3 regions of the Streptomyces sp. NPDC045955 genome follow, and region 1 is predicted to be linked to each of the others. Evidence: riboswitches for the same ligand, from Rfam matches in the RefSeq annotation. Region 1 holds a riboswitch; each other region holds the start of a gene.

The links. A riboswitch is a leader RNA that binds a small molecule or an ion and turns the genes downstream of it on or off. The one in region 1 is predicted to bind cyclic di-AMP.
Region 2: it holds a riboswitch for cyclic di-AMP, as region 1 does, so the genes downstream of both, AC07F0_RS09455 (transglycosylase SLT domain-containing protein) here and AC07F0_RS07315 (M23 family metallopeptidase) in region 1, are expected to answer to the same signal.
Region 3: it holds a riboswitch for cyclic di-AMP, as region 1 does, so the genes downstream of both, AC07F0_RS10610 (C40 family peptidase) here and AC07F0_RS07315 (M23 family metallopeptidase) in region 1, are expected to answer to the same signal.

What each region holds. Positions count from the first base shown of each region.
Region 1 covers NZ_JBWKKY010000003.1:194,859-204,708, reverse strand. Annotated here, with positions in the region: gene AC07F0_RS07330 (serine hydrolase domain-containing protein) at 1-867, shown strand, start outside; gene AC07F0_RS07325 (SGNH/GDSL hydrolase family protein) at 1,130-1,915, opposite strand; gene AC07F0_RS07320 (DUF6250 domain-containing protein) at 2,061-2,777, opposite strand; gene AC07F0_RS07315 (M23 family metallopeptidase) at 2,975-3,886, opposite strand; cyclic di-AMP (ydaO/yuaA leader) riboswitch at 3,889-4,052, opposite strand; gene AC07F0_RS07310 (alpha-galactosidase) at 4,365-6,440, opposite strand; gene AC07F0_RS07305 (tyrosine-protein phosphatase) at 6,620-7,417, shown strand; gene AC07F0_RS07300 (DUF6126 family protein) at 7,439-7,558, opposite strand; gene AC07F0_RS07295 (helix-turn-helix domain-containing protein) at 7,555-8,199, opposite strand; gene AC07F0_RS07290 (aspartate aminotransferase family protein) at 8,257-9,672, opposite strand; gene dxs (1-deoxy-D-xylulose-5-phosphate synthase) at 9,669-9,850, opposite strand, start outside.
Region 2 covers NZ_JBWKKY010000004.1:78,938-88,787, forward strand. Annotated here, with positions in the region: gene AC07F0_RS09450 (HAD family hydrolase) at 157-1,005, shown strand; gene AC07F0_RS09455 (transglycosylase SLT domain-containing protein) at 969-1,748, opposite strand; cyclic di-AMP (ydaO/yuaA leader) riboswitch at 1,752-1,925, opposite strand; gene AC07F0_RS09460 (polyprenyl synthetase family protein) at 2,433-3,443, shown strand; gene AC07F0_RS09465 (LolA family protein) at 3,674-4,927, shown strand; gene AC07F0_RS09470 (ABC transporter ATP-binding protein) at 4,954-5,934, shown strand; gene AC07F0_RS09475 (ABC transporter permease) at 5,921-6,796, shown strand; gene AC07F0_RS09480 (flavodoxin family protein) at 6,847-7,428, opposite strand; gene AC07F0_RS09485 (amidase) at 7,512-8,633, opposite strand; gene AC07F0_RS09490 (DUF6668 family protein) at 8,672-9,175, opposite strand; gene AC07F0_RS09495 (tetratricopeptide repeat protein) at 9,333-9,850, shown strand, end outside.
Region 3 covers NZ_JBWKKY010000004.1:296,829-306,678, reverse strand. Annotated here, with positions in the region: gene AC07F0_RS10635 (DUF5691 domain-containing protein) at 1-1,030, shown strand, start outside; gene AC07F0_RS10630 (coenzyme B12-dependent isobutyryl CoA mutase small subunit) at 1,210-1,626, opposite strand; gene AC07F0_RS10625 (esterase/lipase family protein) at 2,136-2,999, shown strand; gene AC07F0_RS10620 (M23 family metallopeptidase) at 3,106-4,782, shown strand; gene pcrA (DNA helicase PcrA) at 4,851-7,355, opposite strand; cyclic di-AMP (ydaO/yuaA leader) riboswitch at 7,645-7,818, shown strand; gene AC07F0_RS10610 (C40 family peptidase) at 7,827-8,996, shown strand; gene AC07F0_RS10605 (SLAC1 family transporter) at 9,107-9,850, shown strand, end outside.

The sequences.
Region 1 (9,850 bases):
GGGCTGGACACCCCGGCGGATGACTACCTGCCCGAGTTCGGGCTGGACCGCCGGATCACGGTGCGGATGCTGCTCCAGCACACCAGCGGGGTGTTCAACTTCACCGGCGAGTTCTACGACGACGGGACGTTCGCGCCGGGCATCCCCGTCAGGGGCAAGGAGTGGGTGGACAACCGATTCAAGACCTACCGGCCGCAGGAACTGGTGCAGCTGGCGTTGTCCAAGCCGGCGCGGTTCGAGCCGGGGACGGACTGGAATTACTCCAACACCAACTACGTGCTGGCCAGGCTGCTGATCGAGAAGGTCACCGGCCGCTCGCCGGCCGAGGAGATGCAGCGGCGAATCATCGAGCCGCTCGGGCTGTCGGGCACCGTTGCGCCGTACACCCAGCTTGAGGTCCCTGAGCCGCATGCCCACGCCTACTACCGGTACGAGGAGGAGGACGGCCGGCAGAAGACGGTGGACGTCACCCGGCAGAACCCCTCCTGGATCTCCGGCGGCGGTGACATGATCTCGACCACCCGGGACCTCCACACGTTCATCTCCGGGCTCCTGGGCGGCAAGCTCCTGCCTGCTCCGCTACTGGCCGAGATGTGCACGCCGCATCCCAAGGCGGGCTACGGCCTGGGGGTGTTCGTGCAGGACACGGAGGGCGACGGCACGATCATCACCCACAACGGCGGCATCACCGGCCACGCGGCGCTGATGTACAGCACGCCCGACGGCAGCAAGACGCTGACCGCCGCGCTCAATTACGTGGACGACGCAGCGATGTCCCTGGCCGGGCCGTTCCAGAAGGCGACACAGAGGCTCGTCAAGGAGGTGTTCGGCGGCCATCGGACCGAGCGGACCGCGTCGACGGACTGAGCCAGAAGGATCGAGAAGCAGCCGAGACGCGCCCGCACCCGCGCACGCACGGAAGGGGACGTGTCGGGGGGTGTCCGCCCGCAGCGGTTGGCGCGTCAACGCCAGTCAGTCGGTATCCGACCCCATCGCGCCGTTCCGAGGACGGACACCCCCCGGCGCGGCCCCGACCCACAAGCCAGCCGCAGGCGCGACGCGCACTCCCACGACACCCGCGCAGACCGCCGCAGGCATCCGCCCCGCACACGCAACCGCATCCGCACCTTCACGCCACAGAAGCGATCCGCATCCTGATGTCCTCCGGCGACAACGCACCCTTCGCCGTCACATGATCCCCCGACGACTCCCCACGCAGCCGCCGCCCGATCCACGGCACCAGAAACTCCCGCGCCCAGTGCACGTCGTCCCGCCGGACCTCAAGAGGCCCCCGAGCCGGCAGCGGCGGCCACGGCTGCTCCGGGTCCGCCGGAACCTCCAGCCCGAGCACCTGCCCCGCGCGGAGCGCCACCCGCGTGTGCCCCTCCGGTGACAGGTGCAGCCGGTCGGCGTCCCAGGCCCTGCGGTCCTGGACACTGCGCAGGGACCACAGGTCGAGCACCGGGCAGCCGTACCGGTCGGCGATGGCCCGCACATGCCCGTTGTACGTCGCGATCTTGCCGCGCAGGTGCTTGAGCACGGGCACCCCGCGCGTGTCGAACCCGGTCGTCACCATCACCGTGCCGGCCACCGCGGTGAGCCGCACAAGGGCCCGCTCGAAGCGCTCGGCCACCTCGTCCGGGTCGGTACCCGGCCGGAGGATGTCGTTGCCCCCGGCGCAGAAGGAAACGAGGTCCGGGGCCATTTCCACGGCCCGCGGAACCTGGTCCGCCACGATCTGGTCGAGGAGCTTCCCGCGCACGGCGAGGTTGGTGTATTGGAAGTCGCCTTCGGGCCGGCGGTCGGCGAGCAGGACGGCGAACCGGTCGGCCCAGCCGACGAACGCCCCGTCGGGGCCGGGATCACCGACGCCCTCGGTGAAGCTGTCCCCCACCGCCACGTACGACCCGATCACTGCTCTGCTGTCACTCTTCGAATCGTCTGCCACAGCAGCACATGATTCACCTTCTAATGTGACTTACGCGACCGTAGGAAAGGGTTGACGGGCGGTGAGATAAGCCACTCCCCAAGTGTTCACCAACTCCGGAATAGGAGACCCGTCAGCGCTGTTGGGGGGTCAGTCGCCACACCCGGAATCCCGTGATCCGGAAGTGACTCCACACGGTCCGGAAACCGAAATGCCCACTCGTGTACGGCTCCGGATCGCGGTAGTCGAAGACGAGCCTGCCGTTGTTCCACCACCGCACCGTCGAGCCGTCGGAGACGATCCGCACCCGGTTCGGCTCACCCGGCACCAGCAGCGGCTCGGTGTAGTCGTAGACCAGGGGCCGGACACCGGGCTGCCCGACGTACCGCCGCAGCCGGGTCGTGGTGTTGTAGTTGGCACCGTAACCGGCGTAGTACGTCGTCAGATGGTCGTACTCCTCCAGCGCCCCACCGCGCGGCGTGGCGAAGAGGTCGCCCGGGGAGCGGACGTCGGTCGCGTTCCAGAAGTTGTTGAGGTCCGAGACACGGTCGTTGGCTCCACCCTCGGAGACCGGCGTGGCGGTGTATTCGAGGGCGTACGGCCCTTCGAGCCGCCGCCTGAACCATACGGTCGCCCCGCTCGGCACGTCGATCTCCAGAACGCCACGGGACGCGGTGACGGTGCCGCCGTCCTGGAGTTCGGTCGCCCACTGGGCGAGACCGTGACAGAAGTCGTCCCGGGCGATGAGGCGACGGTGCCGGGGCGCGGCATACGCGGCGCCCGTCGGGACGAGGGCCACCGCGGCGGCTCCGGCGGCCAGGGTGGCGAACGCTCTGCGAGTGGTCGGCACGGGACAGGTCTCCTTGGGGGATCCGCCTGGAAGGCCCTAGAAAGCGCTTGCGCTCCGGACGGGGTCACTGTGTCCCAACTGCCGCCCGCTGTCGACCCCTTGGGACGCTCGGATGGTGCGCGCACACACCGAAGGCCGGACCCGGGGATCGGGGTCCGGCCTTCGGTCGCGTGTCAGGCAGGTGGTGACGCGGTCGGTCAGCCGACGGAGACGCCGTGCGAGCGCAGGAAGGCGACCGGGTCCACGTCCGAGCCGTAGTCCGGCGTGGTGCGGATCTCGAAGTGCAGGTGCGGTCCGGTCACGTTGCCGGTGGCACCGGACAGGCCGATCTGCTGCCCGGCGCTGACGGTCTGGCCGGCCGAGACGGAGAGCGAGGACAGGTGGGCGTACTGCGCGTAGCTGCCGTCGTTCAGCCTGATGACGACCTGGTTGCCGTACGCGCCGCCCCAGCCGGCGGAGACGACCGTGCCCGCGCTGACGGCCTTGAGCGAGGTACCGGTCGGGACGACGAAGTCGACACCGGTGTGGTAGCCGCTGGACCACATGCTGCCGGACATGTGGTACGGGGTGCCGACGGTGGCGCCCTCCACCGGAAGGGTGTAACCGCTGGAGGTCGCGGCGGCCGGCTTGGCGGCGGCCGGCTTCGAGGGCGACTCGGCGGCGGACGACTTCGACGCCGGGGCCTTCGAGGGCTTGGAAGCCGAGGCCTTCGGGGCCGAGGACTCGGACCCGCTCGCCGCCGCCTTCTTGCCGATCGCCAGCTTAAGTCCCGGGTGGATCAGCGACGGGTCGTCGCCGACGGCGTCACGGTTGTCCGAGTAGAGCTTCTTCCAGCCGCCGTCGACGTTCTGCTCGTCGGCGATCTTCGCGAGATAGTCACCGGCCCGCACGGTGTACGAGCGGACGCCCGTGGCCTTTTCGGCGGCCTTTTTCTCGGCGGCCGGCGCGGACTGGACGGCCTTTTCCGGAGCCGACTGCGGGGTGGCGGCGTGGGCGCCGGCGGCCCCCATGAGCGGAAGGGCGAGAGCCGCCCCACCGGTTCCGGCGACGGCGATGGAGCGGGTGAAACGCTGGGACTTCGGGCGGCGATGCTTACCCTTCGCGGGCATGGCGAATTCCTCTCCGTCGCCTGCGAGGTGAGCTGTCGGGTTCGGACTGGAGATGCCCGGCCACGCCGAGGCGCGGCTTAACCCCAAGCCGTTCCGGGAACCGGAACAGGCGTCTTACCTGTGGGTCCCCCGCTCCTGCCGTACGTCGGGTCAGTGAGTACGGGCTCCGGGCGGCGGCAGGATTAGGCGTCCGTCCGGATGGGTGTGGAACGTAAGCGACCAGGACGCAAAGGGACAAGCTCGCGGTTGCCTTTGGCGGCGTTTCTCTTGACGCGCCGGCACTTAATTCCGTCACGGAGCGTGGGTTACCGATCTCCCACCTCCCGCAATACCCCTGAATAGCACCGGAATTACGTGCACATGGCAACCACACATCGTCACGAATATGACGATGCTCACGCACCCCGGCCTCATCTTCTTTACAGCCGGGGCACGTTATACCTAAACAGCCGAAGCGCTCCCTATTCGGACAGAAGGGCTACTTGCGCTTAAGCCGGACGACAGTGGCGTCCAGATCCCCGCGCAGACCGATCCGCAGCCCGTGCTGGAGCAGCACGGCCCCCCGGTGAACTTCGCCCGTTTCGAGGCATTCGTACGACGCCGCCGGGTCGAGACCCCGCATCCGGAGCGCCGGAACGGGCTCGCCGTAGCGCTGCGCCTGGAGCCAGGCGAGGACCACGGTCTCGTCACCGAGGACGTACTGCACGGCGCTCAGGCCGCCCTCCGGCGGGCGCAGCCGATACAGGTCGCCGCGCTGCACCACGGGCCGGATCTCCTTGTAGAGCCCCACCCAGTCCCGCGCCTCGGCGAGTTCCCGATCCGTCCACTTCGTGAGGTCGCCGCCGACCCCGAGCACCCCGGCCATGGCGCTGACGAACCGGAACCGCAGGGAGCTGGCCCGCTGGTTGAGCATGGCGTTCGGGCTGTCAGTCACCCAGGCGGCCATGACCCGGGCCGGATGGATCTGGCTGAAGCCGTGCTGGATGGCGAGCCGGTCGAGCGGGTCGGTGTTGTCCGAGGTCCACACCTGGTCCGTGCGGCCGAGCACACCGAGGTCGATCCGGCCGCCGCCGCCCGAGCAGGATTCGAAGGCCACCCGGGGGTGGGCGGCCCGCAGCCGGTCCAGCAGGGCGTACAGGGCGTGCACGTGGTCGACCCACAGCCGCTGCGGGTAGGGGTCGTCCGGCCAGCCGGCGTCGGTGAAGCAGCGGTTGAAGTCCCACTTGACGTAGTCGATCGGCGCGCTGGACAGGAGCCCGTCGAGCTGCTCCCAGAGGTACTCCTGGACGTCCTCGCGGGCGAGGTTCAGTACGAGCTGATTGCGGAACTCCGTCCGCTTTCGTCCTGGTTGGTACTGCACCCAGTCGGGGTGCGCGCGGTACAGCTCGCTGTCCGGGTTGACCATCTCCGGCTCGACCCAGATGCCGAACTGCATACCGAGGCCGTGCACGTGCTCGGCGAGCGGCTTCAGGCCGCCCGGGAAGCGGTCGGGGTTGGGGGTCCAGTCGCCGAGTCCGGCCCGGTCACTGGTGCGTGTCCCGAACCAGCCGTCGTCCACCACGAACAGCTCGACGCCCATGGCGGCGGCCCGCTCGGCGAGCGCCCGCTGCTGCTCCTCGGAGATGTCGAACTCGGTGGCCTCCCAGGAGTTGAACAGCACGGGCCGGTCGTGGTCGGCGCCCGGGATCACGTACGCCCGCTGATAGGCGTGCCAGGCGCGGCTGGCCCCGCCGTGGCCGCCGTCGCTCCAGAGCCCGGCGAAGACGGGGGTCGTGTACGACTCCCCCGTGCCCAGCATCAGCAGCCCCGAGTCGTCGTAGCCGGCCCCGCCGGTGATCTGCACGCGTGCGTCCGGGAGCTGGGCCACGGCGATCCGCCAGGACCCGGACCAGCCCAGGGCGCATCCGTAGACCTCGCCGTGCTCCTCGGTCGCGTCGGTGTCGAGCGCGACCCACGGCAGGTGCTGGTGACCGGTGTGGCCGCGGCGGCTGCCGATGACCTTCTCGCCGTGGGTGAGGTCGGAGCGCTCCAGCCGGGACTCGGCGCCCCAGCGGCCGTGCAGCTGGGACAGCCGCCAGGAGTCGCGGTCGGGCAGGGTCCAGGTGGCGGAGTCGGCACGCAGCACCTCGACGGCCGGTCCGTGGTTGTCGAGGGTCACCCAGCGTTCGACGACGTCCGTGGCGGAGCGCATCCGGTAGTGCAGCGTGATGGCCAGGTCGCCGTCACGGAAGCGCAGCCGCAGCCCATCGTCCTCGGTGTCGTGCCCCTCGTAGGTCCACTCCGTGCCGCGCCGCAAACCGGTGCGTACGGACAGGGCGGGCCGGGTGAAACGGGGGCCACCCTCGACCGGATACTCCTCGCGTCCGTCGAGCGGTGACTCGAAGGGCCAGTAGTCCGGCAGCGGACGGACGGCGAGGGCCTCGGCGTCGGCGAGGCCGATCCGGGCGCCCCAGTGCAGGTGCAGCAGTTCGTCCCGGCCGGTGACATGGACGGCGTAGCTGCTGGCCGGCCCGGAGAGCACCCATGTACGACCGTCTTCGGAGATGTCCAGCATCAGGGCCTCACAGATTCGAACAAGCCCAACCAGGTGCGATCAGGCTCCGACATCATCAAGGGCAGTGGGGGCTCCCGGCAACGCCTGTGGACAACTCATTGCCCTAGGCAGGCATGTCGTATCGTCGAGTGGTGCCCGTCGACGAGCCGCGCCGGCGGCGCCGAAGGGGAGGAGCCCTCGTGACGCAGCAGGTCCCGTCGACCGAGCCCGAACTGGCCGGAGTGCGCAACTTCCGCGATGTGGGCGGATTGCCGACCGTGGACGGACGGCGGGTGCGGCAGGGAGTGCTGTTCCGCAGCGGCCACCTCGCCCATGCGACCGGGGAGGACGCCGCCTTCCTGACCACCCTGGGTCTGCACACGATCTTCGACTTCCGCAACGCGGCCGACCAGAAGCTCGAAGGGCCGGACGTAGAGCTGCCGGGCGTGCGCAATGTGAACCTGCCGCTGAGCGACCCCGCCCACGGCGCCGAGTTCTGGAGGCTGGTGCGCGACGGCGACCTGGACCAGCTGCGCGCGATCCTCGCGGACGGCAAGGGCGCGGACCGGATGATCGCCTCGTATCGCATGATCATCAAGGAGCGGACGGGCGAGCACTCGCGGGTGCTGCACGCGCTCGCGCAGGACAGCGTCCCCGCGCTGATGCACTGCGCGGCGGGCAAGGACCGGGCGGGTCTGTCCATCGCGGTGACGCTGCTCGCCCTGGGTGTCGAGCGCGAGGCGATCATCGACGACTACCTGAAGTCCAACGCCAAGCACCGGCGCTACAAGGTGCACCGCAGCAGTTCCGCCGCCTCGGCCTACTCCCCCGAGGTCATGGAGCTGCTCAGCCCCCTGTTCGACGCGCGGGTCGAGTACCTGACGGCGGCCTTCGACACCATCGAGGAGACCTGGGGCGGCGTCGACACGTATCTGGAGAAGGGGCTCGGGCTCACGCCGCAGACCCGCGAGCGGCTGCGCGAGCGGCTGCTCGACTGACGTACGGCACCGGCCCGGCGGCTACTTGGCGCCCACCTCGAACAGCAGGTACACGAAGGCCGCGAAGACATGGCCCACGACGAGGTAGATGAACAGCCGCACCCACAGGGCGCGGGGGAACTTCTCCTCCATGTCCTTCACGGCCTGTCTCCCGGGGTGGGGCCCAGGCACAGGGCGGCCGTGGGACTCTGCAAGAGGGTGTGGACGAAGAGCAGTTCGACACCGTCCGGGTCCTGAGCGGCGATCCGGTGCGGGGTCAGCGAGTCGAAGTGGGCGCTGTCGCCCGGCGCGAGCTGGTGCGTGGTGTCGCCGAGGCGCAGTCGCAGCCGTCCCCGGAGGACATGGAGCCACTCCTCGCCGGGATGGACGCGCACGATGTCGCCCTGGGACCCGTACGGGACGTGGACGCGCAGGGCCTGCATCCCGCGCCCGGGCGCGCCGGCCTGCCAGTACGTCCAGCCGCCCGCCTCGGTCGGTTCCATGCCGGTGGCGCGTATGACGGCGTCCCGGGCGGCGGCCGTCTCGCCGAGCAGCTCGGCGACGGTCGTACCGTAGATGCGGGCGAGCGCGAGCAGCATCGGCAGGGAGGGCTGGCGCTGCCCGGTCTCGAGGCGGGAGAGGTGGGCGGGCGACAGTCCGGCGGCGCGGGCCGCGGCCTCCAGGGTCAGGGAGGCCTGGCGTCGCAGCGACCGCAGCTGCGGCGCGACGGCGGGCAGCGCATCCGCCGCCTGGTCGGGCGACGGGGCGGCCCCGGAGGACCGCTCGGTCTCGGAGGAGCTCATGCCTCCATTCAGCCGCAGTCTTGCCCGAGCGGCAAATTTGTTGCCTCAGAGGCAAAGTCAGCGGTTCGCCACCGCCTGTTTGACGAGCGTCTTGCCGAAGTCCCACATCAGGCCGCCGTCGTGCGCGTCGTCCATCACGGCCGTGAAGGCGTCGACGAACCGGTCCACCTCCCGCTCCCCGATGATCAGCGGCGGGATCAGCTTGATCACCTCCATGTGGTCGCCGGAGACCTGGGTGAGGATCCGGTGCTTCTGGAGCAGCGGTACGACGACCATCTGCGCGAACAGCCCCTTGCGCGCGGCCTGGAGCATGGCCCAGCGGCTGCGCAGCTTCAGCGACTTCGGCCGGCCGAACTCGATGCCGATCATCAGGCCCCGCCCGCGGACGTCGGCGAGCATCTCGTACTTGTCCGTCAGCGCCGCGAGCCGGGATCTGAACAGTTCCCCGGTGGCACGGACCCCCGCGACGATCTGCTCGTTCTCCATCACCGACAGCACCGCCAGGCCCGCAGCCATGGCCTGCGCGTTGGACCCGAAGCTCGCCGAGTGGACCAGCACCCGGTCCATCGACGAGTAGACCTTCTTGAAGATCCAGTCCTTGCCGAGCGTCGCTCCCACCGGTACGTAGCCGCCGGAGAGTGCCTTGGCCACGCACACCAGGTCGGGTTCCACGCCCTCCTCGTGCTGGTAGGCGTAGAAGTCGCCGGTGCGGCCGAGGCCCGTCTGCACCTCGTCGGCGATCAGCAGCGCCTTGTGCCGGTGCAGCAGTTCCTGGGCGGCCAAGAGGTAACCGGGCGGGGACTCCAGCACGCCCTTGCCCTGGATCGGCTCGACGATCAGGGCGGCGACGTCGCCCTTGCGCAACTCCCTTTCCAGTGCGTCGAGGTCGCCGAGCGGTACGGCCGTGTCGGGCAGCAGCGGGGCGAAGCCGTCGCGGAAACCCGACTCCCCGTTGACGGAGAGGGAGCCGGTGGTCAGGCCGTGGAAGGCGTGCGCGCAGTACAGGATCCTGGGCCTGCCGGTGGCGTACCGGGCGAACTTCAGCGCTCCCTCGACGGCCTCCGTGCCGCTGTTGCCGAAGAACACCCGGTCCAGGTGCGGGCTGTGCGCGAGCAGCTTCTCGGCCAGCAGGCCCGGGAGCGGCTGGCAGTCGAAGCGGGTGAGATCGGCGAGCTGGGCGTCCAGGACGTCGTGCAGTGCCTTGCGCACGACGGGGTGGTGGCGGCCGAGGCCCATCACCCCGAACCCGGCGAGCATGTCCAGGTAGTCGTTGCCGTCCGCGTCGTAGAAGTAGGCACCCTCGGCGCGCTCGTAGACCTTGTCGAAGCCGATGGTGTGCAGCATGCGCGGGAGCTGGTGGTTGAGGTACCGGGTGTGCAGCTCGTAGCGCTCGGCTCCGCGCTCGGCCAGAGTTGCGCCGAGGTCGAACTCCCCGGCCTGCGACGACTCCGACGCGGGTTCGGCGGTGGTCATTCCTGTGGCTCCTTGGACAGCTCTTGCTTCACGGTCAGGCTCGCGCTGATCCGCCCGGCGACCTCGACGGGTGTCAGGCCGATGTCGGCGAGCACCTCGCCGCGCTTGGCGTGCGCGAGGAACTGCTCCGGGATCCCGAAGCGCCGTACGGGCACGTCGACTTCGGCGTCTCCCAGGG
Region 2 (9,850 bases), on a different contig from region 1:
AAGTCCCCCCTGGACACATGGAAGGTACCGCCCGAGACGGCCCTGACGGTAGGTAGCGGACCATGTTGTTGCCAACTGGTGCAGAGGCCTTCAACCGGGCAATCGGCATGCGCCGTACGATGAAACGAAGGGGCGCGTTGTCCGTATTCTCTGATCATGGCCGCACCCCTCGCATATTCACTCATCGCCACCGACCTGGACGGGACGCTGCTGCGCGGCGACGACACCCTGTCCGACCGGTCCCTCGCCGCGCTCACGCGGGTGGTGGACGCCGGTGCCCGGCACCTCGTGGTGACGGGCCGGCCGGCGCCGAGAGTGCGGCCGCTCCTGGACGACCTCGGCTGTACGGGGCTCGCGGTGTGCGGACAGGGCGCGCAGGTGTACGACGCCGGCGCGGACCGGCTGCTGTGGTCCATCACCCTGGACCGGGAGCTGGCGGAGACCGCCCTGGGCAAGATCGAGGCCGAGGTGGGGCAGGTGTACGCCGCGGTCGACCAGGACGGGGTCGACGGCCTCACCCTCATCGAGCCGGGCTACCTCATGCCGCACCCGACCCTGCCGGCGGTGCGGGTCGAGCGGCGCGACGACCTGTGGGGCGAGCCCATCAGCAAGGTGCTGCTGCGCCATCCCCACCTGTCGGACGACGAGTTGGCGGCGACGGCCCGCTCGGTGGTCGGTTCACTCGCGACGGTGACGATGTCGGGGCCCGGCACGGTCGAGCTTCAGCCGTGCGGCATCACCAAGGCCACCGGCCTGGCGCTGGCCGCCGAGCACCTGGGGCTGCGGCCTGCGGACACCCTCGCCTTCGGGGACATGCCCAACGACATCCCGATGTTCGACTGGGCCGCCCACGGCATCGCCATGGCCAACGCCCATCCCGAACTCAAGGCCGTGGCCGACGAGATCACGCTGTCGAACGAGGACGACGGCATCGCCGTCGTCCTCGAACGACTGCTGGACGGGACGGCTCAGTACGGGCCGTTGACGTTGTCGATCGAGCCGTAGCGGGCCGCCGCGTAGTTGCAGGCCGCCGTGATGTTGGCGACCGGGTCGTACGGGTCGAAGGAGGTGCCGGGCACGTGGTAGGCGGCGAAGGTCGGGTCGATGACCTGGAGCAGACCCTTGGACGGTGTGCCCTTGGCGGCGTTCGAGTCCCAGTTGTTGATCGCCTGGGGGTTGCCGGACGACTCGCGCATGATGTTGCGGTAGATGCCGTCGTACGAACCCGGGATCCCCTTCTGCGCCATGATGTCCAGCGCCTCGCGGATCCAGCCGTCCAGGTTGTTCGCGTAGGTCTTCGCGGCGGCCTGGGTGGCCTGGGCGACGCCGCCGGCGGGCTTCGCGGCCGGCTTGGCGGGGGCGGAGGACTTGGTCGCAGTCCTCTTCCCGGCGTCCGCCTTGGCCGTCTTCACCGTGAGCTTCAGACCCGGGTGGATCAGCCGCGGGTCGTCGCCGACGGCGGCGCGGTTGTCCTTGTAGAGCTGCTTCCAGCCGCCCGACACGTCGTACTTGTCCGCGATGCGGGCGAGCGAGTCGCCCTTGGTGACGGTGTACGTGAGGGACTTGGCCGTCTTGGCCGCCTGCGGCACGGACTGCGAGACGGTGGGTGCGCTCTGGGCCGGCTGGGCGGCGCCGGCCTGCGTCGCGCCGATCAGCGGCAGGGCGAGGGCCGCTCCGCCGGTGCCGGCGGCCATGAGACGACGGGTGAACTGACTGGTTCTGGGGCGACGGTGCTTGCCTCGGGGCATGGCGATGTTCCTCTCCGGCGCCTGCGAGGTGAGCTGTCGGGTTCGGGCCGGGAGGTGCCCGGCCGCGTACGGCGCTGTGTGCCGTACGCGGCTTCACCCCGAGCCGTTCCGCTACGCGGACCGGCGACGTACCTGGGTCCCCCGCTCCTGCCCTGCGTGAGTGAGTGGGTTCGTGTGGGGTGTCCGGGCGGTGGCAGGATTCGGCGTCCGCCGGACAGGCCCGGAACGTATGCGAGAGCACATGTCGGGAACAAGCACCGGAGTCACATATCGAGCGGTTGACCTTGGTCAGGGGTGTATGGGGCACTTGATCCTTTGCTGAAGCCAAGGCTCAACTTGCGTGCGGCGGAAGGAGGTACGGGTCGGTGCCGGAGTGGGATGTCATAGGGGATAACGTGATTCAACTCACTGATCACAAGTCCGTGGGGCAATGTGCACCTAGGGGGATTCACTTATCCAATGCCGCAAATCGCACATAGCTCGCTATCGCCTGGTAAGTCGATAAATGTCTGCTCTTATGAGCTGATCGAAAACATTGCGGTCGTGATCGGATACCACCCGGCCTGTAACCCTGGGCGCTGGCGGTGATCGAAACGTGACCGGATACGCTGACTCGAGTGATGGCAGCGACCTATCGACAATCCGCGTAATCACCGGCAGACACCAGCAGACAGGAGACCCCTCGTGACCGACGTCGGGCCGTTCGGGCTGAGCGTGCGGGACCAGGCTCTGGAAGCCGATGTCCAGGCCGGGATGGCGGCTGTCGAGGAAGGCTTGCTCGAGGCCACCAAGAGTGAGGTGCCCTTCATCACGGAGGCCGCCCAGCACCTGGTCCGGGCCGGTGGCAAGCGGTTCCGTCCGCTGCTCGTGATGCTCGCCGCCCAGTTCGGCGATCGGTACGCGCCCGGGATCGTGCCGTCGGCCGTCGTCGTGGAGCTGACCCACCTCGCCACGCTGTATCACGACGACGTGATGGACGAGGCCACCGTGCGGCGCGGGGTGGCGAGCGCGAACGCCCGCTGGGGCAACTCCGTCGCGGTCCTCACCGGGGACTTCCTCTTCGCTCGCGCCTCGCACATCCTGGCCGACCTCGGCCCGGAGGCGGTGCGGGTGCAGGCCGAGGCGTTCGAGCGGCTGGTGACCGGGCAGATCCTGGAGACGGCCGGACCGCAGGACGGCCGTGACCCGGTCGAGCACTACCTGGACGTGCTGGGCGGCAAGACCGGCTCGCTGGTGGCGGTGTCGTGCCGGTTCGGCGCGATGATGTCCGGCGCCGACGACACGGTCGTGGACGTGCTGACCCAGTACGGCGAACGGCTCGGCGTCGCCTTCCAGCTCGCGGACGACGTCCTGGACATCGCCTCCGACTCCCACGAGTCCGGCAAGACGCCCGGCACCGACCTGCGCGAGGGCATCCCCACGCTGCCCGTGCTGCGGCTGCGCGAGCGCGCGGCCCGGCTCGGACTCGCGGAGGACATCGCCCTGTGCGAGCTGCTGGACTCCGACCTCACCGACGACGAACGGCACGCCGAGGCTCTGCGCCTGCTGCGCGCCCACCCGGCGCTGGAACAGGCCCGGCGGGACACCGTCCGCTACGCCCAGGACGCCCGCTCGGCACTGGCCCCGCTGCCCGAGTGCACCGCGAAGACGGCGCTGGTGGAGCTGTCCGACGCGGTGGTGCACCGGGCCGGCTAGCGCGTTTTTCCCCACGACCCCTACGGGTCGGGGGAGAAGCCGCCCTCTCGTGTCATACCGCAGCAGTACGTGGAGTTGAGCCCGGGGTCTGACGTATCTCGCCGGCCGATTTGGTCAGATGGTCACCACGGAAGACACCACTCCTCACCAGTTCGGGTGAGAATGGCGGCTCAGGGACGAGTGCGTGCACGACACGGACAGCCGCCGCCGATCACGGAGGTAGGGCACACATGGCACCGTACGCATCCGACGACAGCACGACCGCCGGGGAGGTCGACGAGCAGCGCTCCGGGCGGCGCAAAGCCGCGCGGTACATCGTCCCGGTCACGGTGGTGGGGGTGGCGGCCGCGACGATCGGGCTGGTCCCCGCACTCGCCGACTCCGGTGACCCCGACCTCCCGAAGATCACCGCACAGCAGCTCATCGAGAAGATCGCCAAGTCGGACGTCCAGCAGCTGTCCGGCACGGTGAAGATCAGCACGGACCTCGGCCTGCCGGACCTCGGCGGGCTGGAGAGCAGCCTGATGTCCGGTGCCGCGGGCCAGGGCGAGGGCGGCTCCTCCGCCGACCCGACGGCGAAGCTCACGGAACTGGCCTCCGGTACGCACACCCTGCGGGTCGCGGCCGACGGCCCGGACAAGCAGAAGCTGTCGCTGCTGGAGAACGCCGCCGAGTACAGCATCGTCCACAACGGCAAGGACGTCTGGGGTTACGACAGCAAGTCGAACGAGGTCTACCACGGCACCGCCTCCGACAGCCCGGAGCGCGGGAAGGACCAGCAGCCGCCGGTCACGCCGAAGGACTTCGCCGAGGAGGCGCTGAAGGCCACCGACGACACGACCTCCGTGACCGTGGACGGCACCGCCCAGGTCGCCGGCCGGGACGCCTACAAGCTGGTCATCAAGCCGAAGCAGTCCGGCTCGACCGTCGGTGCGGTCACCGTGGCCGTGGACGCGAAGACCGGCATGCCGCTGAAGTTCACGCTGACCCCGGCGAGTGGCGGCGCCGCCGTCGTCGACGCGGGCTTCACCCAGGTCAGCTTCGCCAAGCCGGCCGCGTCGACGTTCGACTTCACCCCGCCGAAGGGCGCGAAGGTCACCGAGGAGAAGGACGCCGCCAAGGACGCCGCCAAGGGCTTCGGCAAGGGCTCCGAGAAGGACTTCGGCAAGGGCCGGACGCGCGAGCACGCCCCCAAGGCCGGGGAGGACCCCGGCAAGGGCCTCGACGGCATGAAGACCATCGGCGAGGGCTGGAGCTCCATAGCCACCTTCGACACCGGCGGCGAGGGCATGTCCTCGGGCAAGGCCGGCGGCGAGTTCGGCGGCTTCATCGACTCGCTCGGCGACAAGGTCACCGGCAAGTTCGGCTCGGGCACGGTCTTCTCGACCCGCCTGATCAACGCGCTGATCACCGACGACGGCAAGGTCTACGTGGGCGCCGTGACCAAGGACGCGCTCGTGAAGGCGGCCGACGCCGGGAAGTAAGTCCTCCCGAGAGAACGAGGAAGCCGATGGGCGAACCGTCCGCCACGGAGCCGGAGCAGCGGGGCGATCAGGCCGGGGACCCGGTCATCGCCACCCGCGCGCTCACCAAGCGCTACCTCGGCGGACAGCTCGCCGTCGACGGCCTCGACCTGACCGTCCCGGCGGGCAGCGTCTTCGGCTTCCTCGGCCCCAACGGCTCCGGCAAGACCACCACCATCCGCATGCTGATGGGCCTCATCGAGCCCACCTCCGGCACGGCGACGGTGCTCGGGCGGTCCATGCCCCGGGCCACCCGCGCCGTGCTGCCGCACGTCGGCGCCCTCATCGAGGGCCCGGCCCTGTATGGCTTCCTCTCCGGCCGCGACAACCTCATCCGCTACGACTCCGCCGACCCGGCCGCCGATCCGCGCACCCGGAAGGCCCGGGTCGCCGCCGCGCTGGACCGGGTGGGCCTGACGGCCGCCGCGGGCAAGAAGGCCAAGGCGTACTCGCTGGGCATGAAACAACGCCTTGGCCTCGCGGCGGCGTTGCTCCAGCCGCGTCGGCTGCTCGTGCTCGACGAGCCGACCAACGGCCTCGACCCGCAGGGCATGCGCGAGATCCGCACGCTCATACGGGAGCTGGCCTCGGACGGCACGACCGTCTTCCTCTCCTCCCACCTGCTCGACGAGATCGAGCAGGTCTGCACGCACGCGGCCGTGATGACACAGGGCCGTCTGATCACCCAGGGCCCGGTCGCCGAGCTGTCCGCCGGGACGCGCGGCCGGCTGGTGGTGAGCACGCCGGATCCGGCGGAGGCGGCCCGGGTGCTGAAGGAGCAGGGCGTAGGCGACGTCGTCGTCACGGACGACCGGGTGACCGGCGAACCACCGGAGCGCGACCTCGCCGATGTGAACGCCGCGCTGGTCACGGCCGGTGTGCGGGTGCGCGGCTTCACGGTCGAACGGGCCTCGCTCGAGGACGCGTTCGTGGCGCTGACCGGGGAGGGTTTCGATGTCGCAGGCTGAAGCCGCAGGAGCCGTACGGCCGGTGAGCCCGCTGTGGACCTTCGGGCTGCTGCGCAGCGAGCTCACCACCACCTTCCGGCGCTGGCGCACCCTCGCGCTGCTGGCCGTGCTGGCGGGCGTGCCCGTCCTGGTCGGCATCGCCGTCAAGATGGAGACGAGTGACGGCTCGTCGCCCGGCGGTGGCGGCGGGGGACCGGCGTTCGTCTCGCAGATCACGAACAACGGCCTGTTCCTCGTCTTCACCGCGCTGGCCGCCACCCTGCCGTTCTTCCTGCCGATGGCGATCGGCGTCGTCGCGGGCGACGCTATCGCCGGCGAGTCGAACGCCAGCACGCTCCGCTACCTGCTCGTCGCCCCGGCCGGCCGCACCCGCCTGCTGCTCACCAAGTACGCGACCGTCGTCCTCTTCTGCCTGGCCGCCACCCTGGTCGTGGCCGTCTCGGCGCTGACGGTCGGCGCGCTGCTGTTCCCGCTCGGCGACTTGACGACCATCTCCGGCACGCGGATCAGCTTCGCCGAGGGCCTGGGCAGAGCCCTGCTGATCGCCCTGGCCGTCGCCGCGTCACTGATCGGCGTGGCGGCGCTCGGACTGTTCGTCTCGACGCTCACGGGCAGCGGCATCGCGGCGATGGCGACCACCGTCGGCCTGCTGATCACGGTCCAGATCCTCGACCAGATCCCGCAACTGCACGCTCTCCAGCCCTACTTCTTCTCGCACTACTGGCTGTCCTTCGCCGACCTCATGCGCGAACCCGTCTACTGGGACGACCTGGCGAAGAACCTCGGCCTCCAGGCCCTGTACGCGGCGGTGTTCGGCTCGGCGGCCTGGGCGCGCTTCACGACGAAGGACATCACCGCGTAGCGCCAGTACTCCTGGCCCTCAGTTCTCGTAGCACTCACTCCTCGTAGCACTCACTCCTCGTACACGAACCGGGCCAGGGGCGCCTCCCGCGCGAAGAACGTCTTGGCCCGGGCCAGTGCCTCGGTGTCGTTCCGTACGTCACCGGGCTTGCTGCCGTTGCCGAGCAGGACTCCGCCGAACCGCATCCCCATGTACGCGGCCGAGTTGTTGAGCGTGCCGACCAGCGGGTCGGCCACCTCGGGCTGCGTGTGCGCCAGCGCGGTGACTCCCCACAGGGTGCGACCGGCCAGGGTCGCCTTGAAGTCGAGGCCGGGCGTGCGCAGCCAGCCCGACCAGTAGTCCAGGTAGCGCTTGGTGTGCGCGGAGACCGAGTACCAGTACAGGGGCGAGGCGATCACGATGTCCGTGGCCGCGAGGGTGGCGTCGAGCAGCAGTGCCACGTTGCCCTCGGTCGGGCGGACGTGGTCGCTGTCGTGCCGCAGGTCCTCGAAGTCGGGCACCGGATGCTCGGCGAGGTCGATCCACTGCTGTTCGACGTCCGGGGGCAGTTGCTCGGCGGCCGCGCGGGCCAGCAGCTCGGTGTTGCCGTCGGCTCGGGCGCTGCCCAGGACGAAGAGGAAGCGACGGGTCATGGTGGTCCCCCAGAAGGTAGGCGCACGTCAATTACACGCGCTTGCATCATATGCGCACGCATCTAAATCCGCCAGGGGTGCCCTCAGCTCCCGACGCGCACCTCCGCCTCCCGTGCCACGGCCAGCAGCAGGGCCTCCCGGCCGTGCGGAGCCACCAGCTGCAGCCCGGCCGGACAGCCGTCCCCGCCGAAGCCCGCCGGGAGGCTCAGGGCCGGATGCCCGCTGAGGTTGAACGCCCAGGTGAGAGAGGTGGAGTAGCGGTCGCCCGGGCCGTCGTGACCGTGCGGCGGGGTGGGTGCGGTCGGCGACAGCAGCAGCTCCGCCTCGGCGAACAGCGCGGCCAGCCGCCGGTCGTTCTCCGCCCGGACGCGGTGGGCTTCGCCCGGATCGGCACCGGGGGTGCGCAGGGCGAGCCAGGCGGGCCCGGGGTCCGTGAGCCGCAACGGCACCCGCGGCCGTACGAGCCGTACGACACCCGCCGACGCGAGCCGTTCGACCGCCGCCCGGGCGAGCGCGACGGGCTCCGGTTCGGGCCCGGCGAAGCCCAGGTCGGACGACCAGACGGCGGTGACCGGGAGCGGCGTGCCGGCCGGCACCGACTCCCGGGACACGACCCGCCACCAGGCCGCCGCGTCCGACGCCGAGCGGGCGAGCACACCGGGCACGGCGAGCCCCGTACGGTCGGCGGAGGGCAGCCGTCCGGCCGTGGTCTTCAGGCCGGTCACCCCGCACCACGCCGCCGGGATCCGCACCGACCCGGCACCGTCGGCGCCCGTCGCCAGCGGCACCAGCCCGGCCGCCACCGCCACCGCGGCCCCGGCCGACGAGCCGCCCGGAGTACGGTCCGCCCGCCACGGGTTGACGGTCCGGCCACGGGCGCCGAGCCCCCAGGTCTGCCAGGGCGTTCCCGGCCCGGGTACGGAGGTTGCGCCCACGGCGACACAGCCCGCCGCGAGCAGCGGCTCCGCGGTGCGCAACCCGTGTCGCCCCTTCACGGCGATCGGCACCCCGGCCAGCGGCAGCGCTTCCCTCTTTCGGGCGACATCCCGGGCACGCCGGCCGAGCCGTGCGTCCACCTCGCCCGCCCGCCGCAACGCCTCCTCGCGCCACACCTCGAGGAACGCGCACAGCTCGGGATCGGCCCGCTCGATCCGCTCCAGCGCCGCCTCGACCACGTCGACCGCGCGCAGCTCCCGGGCCCGCACGCCCGCCGCGATCTCCCCGGCCGACAGGGACGCCGCCGTCAGTGCGCCGCTCCCGTCAGCCGGACCAAGGCCGAGGTCTCGCGCGGCGGGCGCCCCAGCTCGCCCAGCCGCCAGGCCGGCACCCACGGCACCCGGTACACATCGATGACCGACTCCAGGGACTTGACCCGCTGGGCGAGCGGACGCGGCAGCCGGCCAGGAGCGTCCGCCACGAGGACGACGGCGTCGAGGTCGAGCCCGGGCGGTGCCTGGCCGCGCCGGAAGATCTCCACCGCACCGGCGACCGTGTCCAGCCCGGCCGCGTGCGTCCGCGCGACCAGCAGCACCGACGCCGGATCACCGGGGCGGGGCCAGGCGCGGCCGCTGTCATGACCGCCGTAGACCGCGGCGAGGGTGGAGACGCCCGCGCCGCCGTGTGTGCCGACCCAGGAGAAACGCCGTGCCGCGGCGTGGGCGTGAGCGGGCTCCGGCGGCCCCGGCTCCTGGCTGGTCACCGGGCCGCGGATCCAGATCTCCGGACCCTGTCGCATGCCTGTCTGCATGCCCCTCTCCTCCCTCGTACGCCTGATCCTCATGCCAAGCGGAACGATCCATGCCGGGACCTGGAACCCTTGGGACGAGCCTGTGACACCGCGGTGACGTGAGAAACGGGAGCGAGCGGACACACTCGACAGTAGGACGACGCCGAATGAGGGGACGATGGCTCGACTCAGCCGCGAGAAGAAGCGGGAACAGAAGCAGGCCGCGCACGCGGCGACCCCGGCGGCGCCGATCGACGTCCGTGTCCCCCGGACCGGAGCGGACCCGGCAGGAGCGGTCCCGGCAGGAGCGGCCCCGGGAGCCGGCGCGGGGGGTGTCTGCGACGGTGCGTCGGTCGGCGGCGTCCCCGTCTTCGCGGCCCCCGGCGAGGAGATCCAGCAGGCCGTCCTGAACCGCCTTCACCACATCGCCCTGGCCACCGGCCATCCCGTCCTCGCCACGATCCACGACGAGCGCATCGGCTACGTCGTGCCGCTCCAGGTCGACCCGGACGGCTCCAGTCGCTTCACCGCCGAGCCGGTCCGGACGGCTCCGCAGGAGGACGCCGTCGCCGCAGCGGGTACGCCCTCGGTGGATGCGGTGACGGAGCCGCCCGGGCCGACACCGCCCGCGCCGGAGCGGCAGCACCCGCGGGAGGACAGGGCCACGCACGTCCTGCGCCCCGTACCGGAGCCCGG
Region 3 (9,850 bases), on a different contig from region 1:
CGAACCGGCCGCCGCGCGCGACCTGCTCGCGACGACCTGGGCGACGGAACGGGCCGAGGATCGGCTGATGTTCCTCGACTCCCTGCGCACGGGCCTCGGGCCGGACGACGAGCCGTTCCTGGAACAGGCCCTGGCCGACCGCAGCCGCAACGTCCGGGCGACGGCGGCGGAGCTGCTGTCGGCACTGCCCGGATCGGCGCTCGCGGCACGGATGGCACTCAGGGCGGAGGCGTGCGTCGCCATCGACCACATGCAGCCCACCCAGCCCGCCCAAGCTGCCCCGGCCACCGGATCCACCGTGGCCACGCCGACGATCACCGTAGAAGCGCCGCACGCGTGCGATCCCGGCATGGAGCGCGACGGCGTCGTGGCGAAGGCGCCCGCCGGGCGCGGGGAACGGTCGTGGTGGTTCGGCCAGTTGGTGGAGGCGGCCCCGCTCGGGACCTGGTCGCGGCGGCTGGGCGGGCGGACGCCCCGGGAGATCGTGGCGCTGCCGGTCACGGACGACTGGCAGGGCGAACTGCACGCGGCGTGGTGCCGGGCCGCCGTGCGCCAGCGGGACGCCGAGTGGTCGCGCGCGCTGCTCGGAGAACCCTCGGCGCCGGAAGCGGGCGGCCCGGGCGCGGTGTCCCTGGCCGAACGCGCCAAGCTGCTCGGCACGCTGGACGCCGCCGAGCGGGCCGAGTGGGTGGCCGGCTTCATCGCGGCGCATGGCCTGTCCGAAGCGTTTCAGCTGCTCGGGGTGTGCGCGGTGCCATGGGCGCCGCCGCTCGGCCGGGCGGTGGTGGACGCGCTCAACATCGCGCGGGACGCGGGGAGTTATCCATGGAGTTTCAGCGGAGTCATGGGCCTGGCCGAGCGCTGCCTGGACCCGTCCGAGGCCGGTCGCCTCGACGCCTTGCTGGCCGTACCGGACGAGGCGGAGAACGCGTCTCCCGGCGCCGGCGGCTACTGGGCGGAGGCGTTCCAGCGCCTGGTCACGACGCTGCGCCTGCGCGCGGCGATGACGGAGGAGCTGAACACTTCCTGACCCCGGCCCGCGTCACGGAGCCCCGTGGCCACCCACCGGCCCCGGCCCCGGCCCCGGCCGACCATAACCACCCGCAGACAGACCGTAACCACCTGCAGACAGCACCCCGGGCAGACCATCACCCCCGGCGGACAACCCCCCGGTCCGCCGGCGCCCCACCCGGCACCACCGCCGGAGGCCTACGCCCCGGCCGGCTGGCGTGCGTTCGCCCGGACCCAGTCCACGATCGACGCGGTCGTCGCGCCGGGCGTGAAGATCTCCGCGACGCCCTTCTCCTTCAGCAGGGGAATGTCCGCCTCGGGGATGATCCCGCCGCCGAAGACCAGGATGTCCTCCGCGTCCCGCTCCTTGAGCAGGTCGATCACCGCGGCGAAGAGCGTGTTGTGCGCGCCGGAGAGGATGGACAGCCCGATCGCGTCGGCGTCCTCCTGGAGCGCCGTGTCGACGATCTGCTCGGGAGTCTGGTGGAGCCCGGTGTAGATGACCTCCATACCGGCGTCGCGCAGCGCCCGCGCGATGACCTTGGCCCCGCGATCGTGGCCGTCGAGGCCCGGCTTGGCCACCACCACGCGGATCGGACCGGCTGCCACACCCATCACTGCCTCCATGAAGCGACTACATCCATCCGTATCGACAAGTACCGCACATATCGCGCTCGCCGTACACGCCGCACCGCAGGGACACCCTGCCCCGATTCGTCCGGGCAAGTGAACGAACGTTATCTCCAGGATCCCGCCACCGGCAGTTTCGCGGTGCGGACCGAGGGGGAAATCACACGATGGGACAAGCGCAAGGGGAGCCGCGACGAGGTCGCCGTACCGCCGCCCCACCCACCACGCACAGCGGCGGTACGGCACTTCGGCGAAGGCACGCGGGACACGCAGGGCACGCACAGCACGCAGGGCAGACACGGCGCAACAGCGGGGAGCCTCGTCGCCGCACCGACAGGGGACCTCGTCGCATCACTGGCGTCACATGCGCCACTAGCCGCGCTCCGTCCCCGCGGCTCACGCCGCTCACGCAGTCATCAGCCGTCTTCGCCGCTGCTTTCCACGAGGGCATACGGGGGGCGGCAGGCCTCCCGCGTGCCGACAGGAGGTCGGCCATGAAGGTCACCAGGGCTGCTCTGCCCTTTCTTCCGTTCTGCCAGCGTCTGCTGCCGAGCCGCCTGGCGGGACTCTCGCTGGCACTCCTGAAGGCGACAGCCCTGGAGATCGCGATTCTGGCCGGGCATCTCCTCCTCTATCCCTCCGGCATCACGCAGGAGCGACGGACCCCCACCCCGGCCCTGCCCACGGCCGGAGCCGCCCAACTGCCCACGGAGGCCAAGCCCCCGGTCGTCCTGCTGCACGGCTTCATCGACAACCGCTCGGTCTTCGTCCTGCTGCGCCGCAGCCTCGCCCAGCACGGCAGGCAGCAGATCGAGTCCCTCAACTACTCGCCGCTCACCTGCGACATACGCGCCGCGGCCGAGTTGCTCGGCCGCCACATAGAAGAGGTCTGCGAGCGCACCGGAGCCCAGCAGGTCGACGTCGTAGGGCACAGCCTCGGCGGCCTGATAGCGCGTTACTACGTGCAGCGGCTCGGCGGCGACACGCGTGTGCGGACCCTCGTGACACTCGGCACGCCGCACTCGGGCACCCGGGTGGTGCCCCTGGCCAACGCGCACCCCATCGTGCGCCAGATGCGCCCCGGCTCGCCGGTGCTCGAGGAGCTCACTCGGCCGGCGCCGGGCTGCCGTACGCACTTCGTCAGCTTCTGGAGCGACCTGGACCATGTGATGGACCCGCTGGAGACAGCCTGCATCGACCATCCCGATCTGACGGCGCAGAACGTGCGGGTGACCGGCATCGGTCATCTCGCCCTGCCCGTGCACCCCGCCGTCGCCAACGGAATACGGCAGGTTCTCGACACAGCCCACGAGGGTGAACCATCCGTCGGACGGACCGGCGGTCTGACGGTGGCCTGAGACTCGTCATACAGGCAGGCACACGGCGTCGAAGCACCGATCAGCCTCGAACAAACTTCGAACACAGGGCCAAGCCCGTGCCCGCAGTCCGCCAAAACACGTCCGAATGCCCGTTTCCTGCGCGCGCGAAACCTGCCGAAGATTGTCGTGCCCGCGTACCGCCGGGTACAGTCGCCGCACTGCTCTGGCAGCCCCTGTTGTCGAGGCGAAAGAGAAGTTGGTGAACGACCGTCACCCGTCGGGGACCATGACCCCGGCTCCGGCTTCCGACGCCGACTCGGCGCACTACGCGTCGTACGGCACCCAGGAAGCCCAGTACGGCGACTTCACCACGTACGGCGACTACGCCGCCACCGGATTTGACACCACCGGTACGGACGGCGCCGGTTTTGACGCCACCGGCCACACCACCGCGACGTTCGCCACCGACCCTCTCTTCGGCGACATGCCGGGCAGCGGCCACGACACGGGCGCGTACGACACCGGCCACTGGCCCACCGGCACGCACGGCAACCCGCACTACGACGCGTACGCGGCCCAGCACCACGCCGCCTACGACACCGGCGTGTACGACACGACGTCCTGGACGGCCGAGCAGCAGCCGCTCCCGGGCATCCCTCCGCAGGCCACCTCCCCGGACAGCACCGGGCAGTGGGACACCGGCGCCTGGCTCCAGCCCGACCAGTCCGGCAATCCGGCCGACGGGACCCAGCAGTGGGAATGGGGCACCCAGGCCTTCGACACCGGTGCCTACGACGCCACGCAGTGGAACACCGACGGCGCCGGCGCCCCGGCCCCCGACGCGTACGAGCAGCACGGCGAAACCTTCGAGCAGCACGATCGCGCGACGTTCGAGCAGCACGAGAGCGCGACGTTCGAGCAGGTCGCCTTCGACGAAGCGGACGGGGCCGCCTACCACGACCCCGCCACGGACGGCGGCGAGCCGGCCACCACCGGCGAACTGCCCACCGTCGTCCCGCTCCTGGACGGTCAGGAAGAGGCCGGCCCGCGCGCCGGCTCACGGGCGGCCGCGCGCGCCGGGTCCCGTTCCCGCCGCCGTACGCCGCCCAAGCGCTCGGCGCTGCTGACCATCGCGGTGCCCTCGGCGTGTGTGATGGGCGTCGCGGGCATCGCCGCCGCCTCCGTCGGCACCTTCTCCGACGACGGCGCCGCGGAGGCGCAGACGACCGCGGCGGACGTGCAGCCGGTGAAACCGGCCACCGCCAACAACAAGCTGGACACGCAGCTCCAGAGCCTCGCCGCCGGCGCGGACGACTTCGCCGACCGGGCCAGCCGTACGCAGGAGCGCATCGACCTCAAGGCCCAGCAGGCGGCCGAGCGCAAGCGCGCGGCGGAGGAGGCGGCCCGGAAGGAACGGCTGCGCCCCAAGTTCGCCCTGCCGGTCGCCCGGCACGGACTCAGCGCCTACTACGGCCAGTCCGGCATCAACTGGATGTCCCTGCACACCGGCATCGACTTCCCCGTCTCGTACGGCACGACCGTGATGGCCGCGACCGACGGCACCATCCGCACGCAGTGGAACAGCGCGTACGGCAACATGCTGATCCTCACCGCGAAGGACGGCACGGAGACGTGGTACTGCCACCTCTCCACCTACACGGTCCCCTCCGGTACGACCGTGAAGGCCGGCGATCCGATCGCGCGCTCCGGCAACTCCGGCAACTCGACCGGCCCTCATCTGCACTTCGAGGTGCGCCCGGCCGGCGGCTCGGCGATCGACCCGCTCCCTTGGCTGCGCAGCCACGGCATCGACCCGACCTAACCTCCCGTCGGCCCCCGCCCGTCGGGCGAACGGGGGCTCGTCTGATACCCGGGGTTCGTCCCCTGCCGCTACAGCTTCTCCACCGGCGCGTACCGCAGCAGCAGCCGCTTCGGCTTGGTGTCCCCGAAGTCGATGGTCGCCTCGGCGTTCCCGCCCGTGCCCTTCACCGCCACGACGGTCCCGAGGCCGAACTGGTCGTGCGTGACCCGGTCCCCGACGGCCAGGGACACGACCGGCTTCTCGGAGGTCCGGCGCGTGGCGAAACCGGACGCGCCCGACGCCGACGAACGCGAGCGGGACGACGACAGCGAGGCCGCCACCCCGGAGACGGGGCCGGAGGACGCGGGCGCGGTCGCTCCCGTCCGCTTCCACTCCACGTAGGCCGGCGGGATCTCCTCCAGGAAGCGGGAGGGCGGGTTGTACGAGGGCTGGCCCCAGGCGCTGCGCAGGGTGGACCGGGTCAGATACAGCCGCTCCCGCGCGCGTGTGATGCCGACGTACGCCAGGCGCCGCTCCTCCTCCAGCTCCTTGGTCTGGCCGAGGGCGCGCATGTGCGGGAAGACGCCGTCCTCCATGCCGGTCAGGAAGACGACCGGGAACTCCAGGCCCTTGGCGGTGTGCAGGGTCATCAGCGTGATGACGCCGTCGCCGTCCTCCTCGTCGGGGATCTGGTCGGAGTCGGCGACCAGGGCGACCTGTTCGAGGAAGTCGGACAGCGTGCCCCCCGGGGCGGCAGCCCCTGGCGTCTCCGCCTCCTCGCCGCGCTCCTGCTCGAACTCCATGGCGACGGCGGCGAGTTCCTGGAGGTTCTCGATCCGGGTCTCGTCCTGCGGGTCGGTGGAGGCCTGCAACTCGGCGAGGTACCCGGTGCGTTCCAGGACGGCCTCCAGCACCGTGGCCGGTCCAGCGCCGGACTCGACGATCGTGCGGAGGTCCTCCATCAGCGTGTTGAACCGCTTGACGGCGTTGGTGGAGCGCGCGGCCATGCCGTACGCCTCGTCGACGCGCTTCAGCGCCTGCGGGAAGCTGATCTTCTCCCGCTGGGCGAGGGCGTCGATCATCGCCTCGGCGCGGTCGCCGATGCCCCGCTTGGGGACGTTGAGGATCCGGCGCAGCGGCACCGAGTCCTCCGGGTTGGCCAGCACGCGCAGGTAGGCCAGGACGTCCCGGACCTCCTTGCGCTCGTAGAAGCGGACACCGCCGACGACCTTGTAGGGCAGGCCGACGCGGATGAAGACCTCTTCGAAGACACGGGACTGGGCGTTGGTGCGGTAGAAGACGGCGACGTCACCGGCCTTCGCCTCGCCGGCGTCCGTGAGGCGGTCTATCTCGTCGGCGACGAACTGCGCCTCGTCGTGCTCGGTGTCGGCGACGTAACCGGTGATCGTGGCGCCCGCGCCCGCGTTGGTCCACAGGTTCTTGGGGCGGCGGGACTCGTTGCGCTCGATGACCGCGTTGGCCGCGCTGAGGATCGTCTGGGTGGAGCGGTAGTTCTGCTCCAGCAGGATCGTCGTCGCGTCCGGGTAGTCCTCCTCGAACTGGAGGATGTTGCGGATCGTCGCACCGCGGAAGGCGTAGATCGACTGGTCGGCGTCACCCACGACGCACAGCTCGGCGGGCGGGACGTCATCCGGGCCGGGCGGTACGTCGACGGGGTGCTCGGAGGTGCCGACGAGCTCCCGGACGAGGGCGTACTGGGCGTGGTTGGTGTCCTGGTACTCGTCCACCAGCACGTGCCGGAAGCGGCGGCGGTAGTGCTCGGCGACGTCCGGGAAGGCGCGCAGCAGGTTGACCGTCGTCATGATCAGGTCGTCGAAGTCGAGGGCGTTCGCCTCGCGCAGCCGCGACTGGTACATCGCGTAGGCCTGGGCGAGGGTCTTCTCGAAGCCGTCCGTGGCCTGGGCGGCGAAGTCCTCCTCGTCGATCAGCTCGTTCTTCAGGTTGCTGATCTTGGCGCTGAAGGACTTCGGCGGGAAGCGCTTGGGGTCGAGGTCCAGGTCGCGGCAGACCAGGGCCATGAGGCGCTTGGAGTCGGCGGCGTCGTAGATCGAGAACGAGGACGTGAAGCCGAGCTTCTTGCTCTCGCGGCGCAGGATGCGCACGCACGCGCTGTGGAAGGTCATCACCCACATCGCGTTCGCCCGCGGTCCGACGAGCTGCTCGACGCGCTCCTTCATCTCGCCGGCGGCCTTGTTGGTGAAGGTGATCGCGAGGATCTGCCCCGGGTGCACGCCCCGCTCGGCGAGCAGGTGGGCGATGCGGTGCGTGAGCACGCGGGTCTTGCCGGAGCCGGCGCCGGCCACAATGAGCAGCGGGGAGCCGGAGTGGACGACGGCGGCGCGCTGGTTGTCGTTCAGCCCCTCCAGGAGGGCGGCGGTGTCCACCGGCGGGCGCGGGGCGCCGTCGCGGTAGTAGGCGTCCCGGTCCGGGGGCACGTCGAACTTCCCGCCGAACAGATCGTCCGGAACCGGCTCCGGTACGTGATCGTCCTCGGGTGGCGGCGGGGGCTCGTCCGCGGGGCCCCGCTGGGCCTGGAGGTCCGCCAGGAAGCTGTCGTCAAAGAGGCTGCTCATCGCTCTCCGAGTCTAGGGCGCCCCACTGACAGCCCGCCGCCGCCCTGAGAACATCGCCGAAAGGAACCCCTGGTCACTCTTCATCCCCGCGCGGTCACGGTCCGCTACGGCCGTCACAATTATGACGAACCCATGACCAACCCCCTCCGCCGATGACTCTCGGCGACGCCCTCAGCTAAGGTCACGAAAATGTATCGGGCATATCGCCCATCAACCTTCACAAGGGCCACACGAGTTGGCTACCGTGCGGGCAGGCCGCACGACCCCCACCGGCGAACGTCGCCGGGCCGCGCGGCCTCCGCCGAGTCCGGTGTGCCGCAGCGGCAGCCGGAGCCGGGGACCCAACCGAGAACTCTGGGGTGAATCGGCCGGACTCCCTTCGCGGAGACGGCCGTAGGGCAACCCTTCCGATGTACCCGCCCGAACCCGACAGCTAACCCGGTAGGCGGAGCATGGAAGGAGTCGCCTCCCTTGGCGTCGCACCGCAAGTCGCGTCCCGCTGGTACGCGCGTCGCAGGTATACGGACCCCCGCCCTGGCAACGGCGGCCCTCACGTCCGTCGCCCTGCTGTCCCAGTCGGCCAACGCCGCCCCCGAGGCCGACGACAAGCCGAGTCTCGAGGAAGTCGAGAAGAAGGTCGACGACCTGTACCGCCAGGCCGAGTCGGCGACCGACAAGTACAACTCGGCCAAGGAGAAGACCACCAAGCAGCGCAAGCGCGTCGACACCCTCCTCGACGACGTCGCCAGGCGCACCCAGAAGCTCAACGAGGCACGGGAGGAACTCGGTTCCTTCGCCGCCGCCCAGTACCGCACCGGCGCCTCCGCCCCGGACACGGCGACGTTCCTGCTCGCGGACACCCCGCAGGACTACTTCGACCAGACCCAGCTGATGGACCGGATGACCGGCCGTCAGAAGGTCGCGGTCGACGACTACGTCACCCAGCAGTCCGAGACGATGAAGAAGCGCCAGGAGGCCACCGAGAGCCTCGAGACGCTCACCGAGGCGCAGGACGACCTGAAGACGGCCAAGGCCACCGTCCAGCGGAAGCTCGCCGACGCGCGCGACCTGCTGTCGAAGCTGACCGCCGAGGAGAAGGCACGGCTCGCGGCGATCGAGCGGGAGAAGCAGCAGGAGGCCGCCCGCAAGGCCGCCGAGCTGGCCCGGCAGCAGGCCGCGCAGCAGCAGGCGCAGGAGCAGGCCGCCCAGCAGCAGGACAGCGGCTCCTCGTCGGCGGGCTCCGGCTCGTCCACCTCGACGGCCCCGGCCGGCTCCTCGTACGCCACCAAGGCCGAAAAGGCGCTCGCCTTCGCCCGCGCCCAGATCGGCAAGCCGTATGTCTGGGGCGCCGTCGGCCCCGGCTCCTACGACTGCTCCGGGCTCACCCAGGCCGCCTGGAAAGCCGCGGGCGTCACCCTGCCGCGCACGACCTACGACCAGGTCAACGCCGGCACCACGGTCCCGCTGGCCGACGCTCAGCCCGGTGACCTGGTCTTCTTCTACGACGACGTCACCCACGTCGGCATCTACATCGGCAACGGCATGATGATCCACGCCCCGAAGCCCGGCACCTACGTGCGCGAGGAGTCGATCTACTACGACGGCGAGTCGGCGATCCACAGCGTGGTGCGGCCGGCCTGAGGGCCCGTAGACCCGTGAAGGCACGCGTGCGTGGGGCGCTCTCGCCTTTTTGAGGCGCCCGCGCGCGTGCCCCGCTCGCAACGCGTGCTGCGCCTCCTAGCATCGGGCCCATGCCCGGCCCCTCCCCCTCCACCGCCTGGTGGGCGCAGCGCGCGCCGTCCGCCGGCGCCGCCGTGCTGGCGACCGGCGCCCTGTCGGTCGGTCTGGACCTGGCGGGGTACGGCGGCCTCTCCCGTATCGCCCTCGGTCTGGCCTGCGCGGCCTGGCTGCTGTTCGCCGCGGACTTCACGCTGCGGCTGCTGCCGGCCGGCACGGGATGGCGGGCGTACGCGGGGGTGCCGGGCCTGGTGGACACCGTGGTGACGGCCGCCCTCACCACCGTGGCGGCGACGGCCGTCCTGGGCACCGGCTTCTCGGCGGCCGGCGCGCAGTCCCTGGCCGCGGCCCTGCTGGTACTGGCCGTGCTGCTCTGGCCGGTGCCGCTGGTCCTGCCGGCGCACGACGGGCAGCGGCGCAGGCCCGGGACGGTGTTCGCGCGCTGCATGGCCACGCAGGGGCTCGCCGTGCTCGGCGCCACGCTCGCCGCGGCCGAGTCGGCGGCCTGGCTCGCGCACGCGGCGCTGGTGCTGTTCTGGCTGGGGCTCGTGCTGTACGTCCTCGCCCTGGCCCGTTTCGATGTGCGGCAGGTGGCCGAGGGGCGCGGCGACCACTGGCTCGCGGGCGGGGCGCTCGCCTTCTCGGCGCTGGCCGGGGCGCGGCTGATCAGCTCCGACAGCGCGCGCCTGTACCTGTGGAACGTCGACGACCGCGGCATCCTGCGCGATGTGACCGTCGTGCTGCTCGTGCTCACACTG